2 regions of the Sporosarcina sp. AD_1 genome follow, and region 2 is predicted to be linked to the other one. Evidence: predicted binding sites of a transcription regulator. Region 2 holds the regulator's gene; the other holds the start of a gene.
What was found. The regulator LexA, encoded in region 2, represses DNA repair genes until DNA is damaged. The targets are predictions, from matches to a motif close to CGAACATATGTTCG.
Positions count from the first base shown of each region.

Region 1: uvrB (excinuclease ABC subunit UvrB) is a predicted target of LexA. The motif match lies at 2,473-2,486, and genes of this name have one in related genera.

Region 1 is NZ_JBPVIR010000009.1:51,161-55,778, forward strand. It holds gene ACSW3C_RS16625 (ABC transporter ATP-binding protein) at 1-197, shown strand, start outside; gene ACSW3C_RS16630 (ABC transporter permease) at 181-1,383, shown strand; gene ACSW3C_RS16635 (IDEAL domain-containing protein) at 1,506-1,742, shown strand; gene uvrB (excinuclease ABC subunit UvrB) at 2,553-4,535, shown strand; gene uvrA (excinuclease ABC subunit UvrA) at 4,543-4,618, shown strand, end outside.
Region 2 is NZ_JBPVIR010000002.1:216,598-221,215, reverse strand. It holds gene tkt (transketolase) at 1-462, opposite strand, end outside; gene ACSW3C_RS04305 (DUF896 domain-containing protein) at 628-861, opposite strand; gene ACSW3C_RS04300 (YneB family resolvase-like protein) at 937-1,596, opposite strand; gene yneA (cell division suppressor protein YneA) at 1,596-1,910, opposite strand; gene lexA (transcriptional repressor LexA) at 2,102-2,722, shown strand; gene ACSW3C_RS04285 (methionine gamma-lyase family protein) at 2,762-4,021, opposite strand; gene ACSW3C_RS04280 (trimeric intracellular cation channel family protein) at 4,137-4,618, shown strand, end outside.

The sequences.
Region 1 (4,618 bases), on a different contig from region 2:
CTTCCGTCTTGATGTCCACCCACGTTCTATCGACGGCTGAAAAGTATTGCGATCGCATCATCTTGCTGCATGAAGGACGAGTTCGTGCGCACGGGACGATGGACGATCTACGGAAGGCATTCAATCGGCCAGGCGCCTCATTGGATGAGCTATATATTGCAATGACAAAGGAACGGAACAATGAAGGACGTGCGTAATATTTGGAGCGACCGGTTCATTCATTACATGAACGAGGTCCAACGGTATATGAAATTTGTCTTTACTGGACATTTGGCGATCGTTCTCGTCTTTACGATCGGTGCTGGCGGTTATGCCTATAGCAACTGGCTGAAAGAAGTACCTGAGAACTTTCCGGCGGCACTCCTGGCATCCTTGTTAATTGCCCTGCCGCTCGCGATGTCAGCTCCAGTTACCTTGTTGAAGCCGGCGGATGTCGTCTTTTTCCTTCCGCTGGAAAGCCAGCTGGATCACTATATGAAACGATCTCTGCGATGGACCTTTTTCTCACAGCTGCCAATTCCGCTTCTTTTGTTCATCGTCGCAATGCCGCTCTTGTCAGCGACGCATACAGGAGGGACAGCCAGCTATGTGGCCGCAGCCGTCTTTATTGTGCTTCTGAAATGGCTGTTTGCGGAGACAGAGTACTCTTTTCATCACGCCAAAAGCGGCCATGCCATCTGGATCGACCGATTGATACGGTATGTCCTGGCTTTTGCCATCCTTTATTCCGGATTGGCGGGCATGCCCTATGTATTGATTGGAGCCGGGCTGATTGTGGCGCTGTATGACGTGTATTGGAGAAAGGAACGTAAAGAAAAACCGTTCCCCTATGAGCATTTCATTAAGATGGAGCAAAATCGGATGATGCGGTTCTACCGGTTTGCTAACTATTTTACAGACGTTCCCCATTTGAAAGGCTCGGTCAGCAGAAGGGGATGGCTTGGTCCCATCTTGTCGAACCCGGTATTTGGGAAGACAAAGCCACAAGCATTTTTGGTCAAGCGGACACTGGTCCGGACAGACGATATCTTCTGGTTATGGGTGAGGCTCACCGTTTTGTCTGTGCTAGGTGTCCTCTTCATCCCTTTTCTGATCGGCGCTTATATATTCACGGGAGCATTGGCTTTTGCAACAGCTCTCCAGCTATATAACGCGTTGAAAATGGGCGATGACTTCCGGATGGATATGCTGTTTCCGGAAAGTGACAAAGAGCGGCCGCAAGCATTGCGGACTACAGTGAGAAATGCACAATGGCTGCAGGCGCTCGTTGTAGTGGTGGGAGCATTCTTCATGTTCGGCTTGTCCGTTCAGCCTATCTTGATTGGGCTTGTGGTCATGCTTATTTCGGAAGCTACCATCCGATCTGCTTCCAAAGAAGCTTAAAACCGGGACATCTCTTCCCTTAAATAGTTAAATCGGTTCAAAAAATAGAATATTCCCAAAACCCTTGCAACTATTCTGATTTGTTATGTATAATAACGAAAAGGGCATCAGGGGTGAGGGAGATGGAAAATAACTATTCGTATACAGAGTTCCTAAAAGCCGTGGGAAAAAACAGTTCGACGATGCATGCCGAAAAGCTACTGAACGAAATTTATATGGATCTGTTCCTCAACCATATCCACCGGGAGCAGACGAAGAAAAGGTTGCTGGAAATGATCGATGCATCACTTGATAACCGTGATGTCTCGGCATTTGAAAGGTATACGGATGAATTGTTAAAGTTAGAAATGGTCAATTGATGAATAAGGCGCTGTACAAGGTATGCACTTGTACAGCGTCAGACTGTAGACAAGATCCACTCCGAGTTAAATAAGAATGAATAATCAAATCGGCAGGGAGCGCAACTTCGCTTTCCATGGGCTTGGCTTCAGCCAATCGAACAGTGAAGGTTTCGATTTGTATAATTCCTGCGCCTGGCGCAGAAATTATACATCCGTTGCTCGTTACGCATTCGCTTGAGCTCGCAAAAGCCGTACTACGCGACGGCTTTTCCTACGGGGTCTTCAGCACAAGCTATTCCCATAGGAGTCAGCGTTGCGTTCCCCGCCTTAGATACAAATTTTTTATGGATGAGTAACTACATGAAGACCTTTCTACTTTCTGTAAAAGGTACTATCCTTTTTTATTTTTCTTAGTTCCTTGTTAGCAGAACATCTATTGATTGGAGCGGAAGGCGGCGACTCCTGGGGGATGAGCGGGACAGGTGAGACCCCACAGGTAGCGTAGCGGACGAGGAGGTTCACCGCCGGCCCCCCGGAAAGCGTCCGCCAGAAGCGGAAATCAACTTTACTAGAAATCTTAAGTGAGTAGCTGCTGTATTTTAATTTTATACGTCACAACAAATTAATATGCTTTTGTCTATGCTTGGGCGCTGTACAGGATCTTCACCTGTACAGCGTTTTTATTTGTTCTGGGATAAAAGTGGGTATAGATTCGTAATAAGCAGGAATTATTTCGCTTGCTGCATAAAAAACGTACGTTCGCTTATTTCTTTAGATATGGCGAGTACTGTGATAGAATAAAGACAATTCATTCAGGGAGGGACTCGTATGGTCCAAACTTTCAATTTACAAGCCCCTTACACGCCACAGGGGGATCAGCCATCCGCGATCGCCAAGCTCGTGCAAGGGGTAAAAGAGGGGAAGAAGCACCAGACCTTGCTGGGGGCTACCGGGACAGGCAAGACGTTCACTGTTTCCAATGTAGTAACTGAAATTAACAAACCGACCCTTGTCATCGCACATAATAAAACGTTGGCAGGGCAATTATATAGCGAATTCAAAGAGTTCTTTCCAAATAACGCGGTAGAGTATTTTGTCAGCTTCTATGACTATTACCAGCCGGAAGCGTACGTGCCTCATACCGATACGTATATCGAGAAAGACGCGACGATCAATGATGAGATTGATAAGCTCCGCCACTCTGCGACGTCGGCTTTGTTTGAGCGCAATGACGTCTTGATTGTCGCTTCGGTATCGTGCATTTACGGCCTCGGTTCTCCGGAGGAATACGGGAAGCACGTCGTTTCATTGCGTCCGGGCATGGAAATCGGCCGAAATGAACTGCTTAGAAGGTTCGTAGATATCCAGTATTCACGCAATGATATTGCCTTCACCCGGGGGACATTCAGGGTAAGAGGAGACGTCGTAGAAATCTTTCCGGCGTCCGAAGATGAGCATTGTATCCGCATTGAATTTTTCGGAGATGAAATCGATCGGATCCGTGAAGTCGATTCATTGACAGGGGAGATTTTAGGAGAACGGGAACATGTTGCGATTTTCCCGGCCTCTCACTTTGTTACCGGTGAGGATAAATTGACAAAAGCCATCGCCAACATCGAGGTCGAACTCGAGGAGCGGTTGAAAGTACTGCGCGAACAGGACAAATTATTGGAGGCACAGCGGCTCGAGCAAAGGACGCGATATGACCTCGAAATGATGAGAGAAATGGGATTCTGTTCCGGCATCGAAAACTATTCAAGGCATTTGACTTTGCGTCCGGCGGGAGCGACGCCTTATACGCTCCTTGATTATTTTCCGGACGATTTTCTCCTGGTCATTGATGAGAGCCATGTTACGCTGCCGCAAATCCGAGCCATGTACAACGGCGACCAGGCGCGGAAGCAAGTGCTTGTCGATCATGGTTTCCGTCTGCCATCCGCGCTGGACAACCGTCCGCTCATGTTCGAGGAGTTCGAGCGATATGCCCACCAGTCCATCTATGTATCTGCGACACCGGGACCTTATGAGATTGAACACTCCCCGGAAATGGTCGAACAGATCATTCGTCCGACCGGATTGCTTGATCCGATCATCGAGGTGCGGCCAATCGAAGGCCAAATTGATGATTTGATTGACGAAATCAATGAGCGTACGAGGAAGAATGAAAGGGTATTGATTACTACACTTACGAAGAAAATGTCCGAGGATCTGACGGATTATTTGAAGGAGATTGGCGTGAAAGTGCAATATCTCCATTCTGAGATAAAAACGCTTGAGCGGATTGAAATTATCCGTGAGCTGCGGCTCGGCACGTATGACGTCTTAGTCGGCATCAACCTGCTGCGGGAAGGATTGGACATACCGGAAGTATCTCTCGTTGCCATCTTGGACGCGGATAAAGAGGGCTTCCTTCGTTCGGAAAGATCGCTTATCCAAACGATCGGGCGTGCTGCACGGAACTCAGAAGGACATGTCATAATGTACGCGGACCGTTATACGGATTCGATGAATAAAGCAATTGAGGAGACCAAACGGAGACGGGAAGTGCAGATGGCGTACAACGAAAAGCACGGCATCACTCCGACGACAATTAAAAAGAAAGTGCGGGATGTTATCCGTGCGACTCAGGTTGCCGAGGATGAGGTATCCTACTTAGAAAAAGCTACAAAAGGAAAGGCGTTGACGAAGGCAGAAAAAGAAACGCTCCTCGTTACGCTTGAAAAAGAAATGAAAGAAGCGGCGAAAGCTTTGGATTTCGAAAGGGCCGCGGAATTGCGTGATACGATTCTAGAATTGAAGGCTGAAAGGTGAAATGCACATGAGGAAGAATGAGATAGTCATTCAAGGGGCACGCGCCCATAACTTAAAAAATATTGACGTAACGATTCCGCGTG
Region 2 (4,618 bases):
AAGAGCATACGTATAATGGTCAATTACGTCGTAGCCTGGTTTGTTGTATGTGGCAGCCAAATGCTTTTCAGCCATCGCCATGCCGACCGCCATTCCGATCCCTTGACCGAGTGGGCCAGTTGTCGCTTCGACGCCTGCTGTATGCCCATACTCAGGATGTCCTGGCGTCTTGGAGCCCCATTGTCTGAAGTTCTTAATTTCATCCATCGAAAGTCCGTATCCGCTAAGATGGAGCAAGCTGTAAAGCAGCATTGAGCCATGCCCTGCAGAGAGGACAAAACGATCTCGGTTGAACCATTCTGGATTCGATGGGTTATGTTTCATATGTTTGGTCCAAAGAGTGTATGCCATCGGAGCAGCTCCCATCGGCAATCCAGGGTGTCCTGAATTCGCTTTTTCAATCGCATCAATAGATAATGTGCGAATGGTATTAATGGCTAGTTGATCGATTTGTTCGGTCATGTCTGTCATCCTTCCTGTTTCCATCTCTAGTAGATCTAATTAAAGTATTCCCACTCTAGTGTAGTCAAAATGAAGGAGAAATACAAATCGAGTTTGACCGGCTTGCCGTAAAACTCAATTTCTATCACTTTATCTCAATTCAACCTGCCTTCGTTTTTCATCTTATCAATTCGGATACTTTTTATTGCGGGCATCTTTCACCTTTTGAGGTGTCACGTCGTTCCCTTCCGGATCGATCACTTTCACACTCTCAATCGTATTTCGCATGGAAGTCCGCAATGATTGCAAGTACTCCTTCCGCAAGGCTGTTTGTTCCTTTGCCTCTTCTATCGATAACCCTGTTGTCTTTGATTTGTTTGAAAGCTCGTTGATTCGTTTAATTTTGTCTTCTGATAGCATTTCTGTGGTCCTCCTAAAAAATCGAATATACCGCTATCATAAAAAGTATACAAAAACAGCAGGAAGTGCAACCATTCAGCCTTCCTGCTGTTCTTCATATTCTTTATATCTTCGGTGGACTGTCGCTTTGCTGATGGAGTGGCCAAGCCCTTTCAAAATACCTGTAATCTCTTCGAAAGTCAGTCCTTTTTTTCGCAGTGAAACAATTTCTTCCGTCGGAACGTCCAAGCGCTCACGGCCTTCGCTGTTCCCTTTGTTCTTCAAGTTCTTCTCCGGCCGGTATCCTTGTATAACTGCTCTTTTCATTCCACGTCTAATTTTCGCGTTATGAATTTTCCGCTGGTATTCTTCCACTATAGATAATATTTCTAATAACATTGTATCCATCTCATTCAATTGCAGCGGGCCACTGTCATGATTTGTAATGACAGTCGTATTTGTCTTCGCAAGCAAATGTAAAATAGCGACTCTGGCATTCCCTCTTCCCAGCCGTGTCTCGTCCTGAATCAGAACAGCTTCAATGCCTTCCCGCTTTACAAATTCAAGAAGGCTGAGCAAACCTTCCCTGTCAATATCATAGCCGCTATGCTTATCAGAGAAGGTTTGTACCAGCTCATAGCCCATCTCTGCGGCAAGTGCTGCCAGCTCTTCTTGTTGCCTTACAAGGGAAATTTCCTGCTCATTTTTTTCCGTACTCACACGAGTATATAAAACGCACCTCATCCGGCCCCTCATTATTTTCCTTCTCCAGCCAGCTCGAAATGATCCATTTCGACAGGAGCCGTTTTAACTTGAGGCACTTTCAACCGATCACCCGTTCGAATGAAAGATGAATCCAAATCATTCATAGCCATCACATCATCGATCCACTTATCAATTCTCTTGCCGTCAGACAGCACGGTGGCCAGCTGCCATAGCGTGTCGCCTTCCGATACTGTTATTTCTGTAAATACTGCTGGTTCCTTATGTTTGTAAGTTCCGATCCATGTGAATGAAATGCTTGTCGCCATGATTAAAATCAGAAATATGTATTTTTGTAAGAATCTCATTAGAACGCCCTCCTAGAATGTCTGTTCGGAATGTTTGTTCTCATTATAGGATAGGAAATTTCCCTTGTCAACCTATTTTCGAACCTCTGTTTGCCATTTAACCGAACACCTGTTATACTATCGGTAAGGAATCATTCGGTCATGTGCGTTAGCAATCTTTCGAGTATGACTAGATTAGAGGGGTGAGACGTTTGAAGAAAATTTCTAAGAGACAGCAGGACATTTTGACATTTATTAAAGAAGAAGTTCGGTTAAAAGGGTACCCGCCATCCGTACGGGAAATCGGAGAAGCGGTCGGCCTTGCTTCCAGTTCAACCGTTCATGGCCACTTGGCCAGGCTAGAGAGCAAAGGGTTCATCAGACGGGATCCGACAAAGCCAAGAGCAATTGAAATATTGGATCCGGAGGGGCTTGATGCATTAAAGCCTGGTGTTCTCCACGTTCCATTAGTCGGTAAGGTTACAGCAGGACAACCTATTACGGCAATTGAAAATATAGAAGAGTACTTTCCACTTCCGGAGACGTACGGTACTTCAGATGACCAATTATTCATGCTGGAAATTGTCGGTGACAGTATGATTGAAGCCGGCATTCTGAATGGTGACTATGTTGTCGTGAAACAGCAGCATACTGCCAATAATGGCGAAATCGTCGTAGCAATGACAGAAGAGGATGAAGCGACTGTTAAGCGGTTCTATAAAGAAAAAGATTATTTCCGCCTGCAACCAGAAAATTCATCTATGGAACCGATTATCGTCAATTCCGTGTCCATACTGGGCAAGGTAATCGGCGTCTATCGGCTGATTCATTAAAAAAGCTGTTCCCGTTGCAAATACGGGAACAGCTTTTTCTTATCGGATTAATCCTGCTTCAGCCAGTTTAGCAACGGACGCGATAATTGCCGCTTTTACATGTTCGTATGTCAATCCTCCTTGCACGTATGCCGTGTATGGGGGACGAATTGGGCCATCGGCAGTCAGTTCGATGCTGGAGCCTTGTATGAATGTTCCCGCCGCCATAATGACGTCGTCTTCATATCCAGGCATGTAAGATGGTTCTGGTGAATAGTGGGCATTGATCGGCGAGTTCTCTTGAATTGTTTTACAGAAAGCGATCATTTGTTCTGGCGTCTTAAAGTTGACTGATTGGATTAAATCAGTGCGCTTCACCTCATAATGCGGAGTTGTGTCAAATCCGTAGCTCTCCAAAAATGCCGACGTGAACAGAGCTCCCTTGACCGCTTGGCTCACTACGTGAGGAGCCAGGAAGAAACCTTGGTACATCTCTAATAACGTATCGAGGGATGCGCCTGCTTCTGCTCCGAGTCCCGGTGAAGTCATACGGTACGCACATTTCTCAATTAGATCCGCTCGGCCTGCGATGTAACCGCCTGTCCGGGCAAGTCCGCCCCCAGGATTTTTTATGAGTGAACCTGCCATCAGGTCTGCACCGATTTCCGTCGGCTCTTTCGTTTCTACAAATTCACCGTAGCAGTTGTCGACAAACACGATCAGCTCGTTATTGATCGATTTGACGAAAGAAATCATCGTTTCGATCTCGTCGATTCTGTATGAAGGGCGGCTGGAGTACCCTTTCGAGCGCTGGATTCCAATCATTTTCGTTTTCGGTCCGATCTGTCTTGCAATCTCGTCGAAATCCACTGTTCCATCGCTCTTTAAGTCAACATGCTTATATGTAATGCCAAAATCCGCAAGAGATCCGGTATCTTTTCCTTTGCCCGATACAATCGAATCCAGTGTATCGTATGGTTTGCCTGTAATATATAAGAGCTCGTCGCCTGGACGGAGGACGCCGAATAGACTGATGGAGATGGCATGCGTTCCTGATATGATTTGATTGCGGACTAGGCATGCTTCCGCTCCAAATACATCCGCGTATACTCGTTCCAGTACATCCCTGCCCGTATCGTCGTAGCCATAGCCCGTTGAACCGGTAAGATGGAAATCGCTGACCGCATTGGCGCGGAAAGCTGCCAGCACTTTTTTCTGATTAATAAAAGCGTTCTGCTCCACATCTTTGACGTATGGCGCAATCATGCCCTCCACTTCTTCGGCACGCTGCAGTAAGGTTGTTTCATCATAGGTCGTCATTTTTGTTCCTCATTCCATTAGTATTCACTACATTATCTTAACAGTCTAGTTGCGCACGTCAAATAGAAACGGCATAATACGTAAGGGCCTGTTTATTTATAGAGGAGGAGAAAGAATGGCGTGGGAAGTTTTCAGCTTGATCGGCACAGCAGCATTCGCCATTTCCGGCGCTCTGGTCGCAATGGAAGAGGATTATGATCTATTTGGTGTCTATATATTAGGAATGGTCACTGCTTTTGGAGGAGGCGCGGTTCGGAATCTATTAATTGGCGTTCCGATTTCGGTGCTATGGGATCAACATTTCTTATTTATTGTCGCAACTGTACTAATCTTAATCGTATTTTTCTATTTAAAGTACATCCTGCACCATTGGAATCGATGGGGCACTTATTTTGATGCAATCGGGCTCGCTGCCTTTGCTATACAAGGGGCTATGCTTGCTGTCCGTTTGGATATGACCTTGTTTGCGGTTGCCGTCGCTGCCGTTCTTACTGGCGCTGGCGGAGGGGTTATACGGGATGTTCTTGCCGGGAGAAGGCCGCTCGTTTTTAAAAAGGATATTTATGCCGTCTGGGCAGCTGTCGCCGGCATCATCGT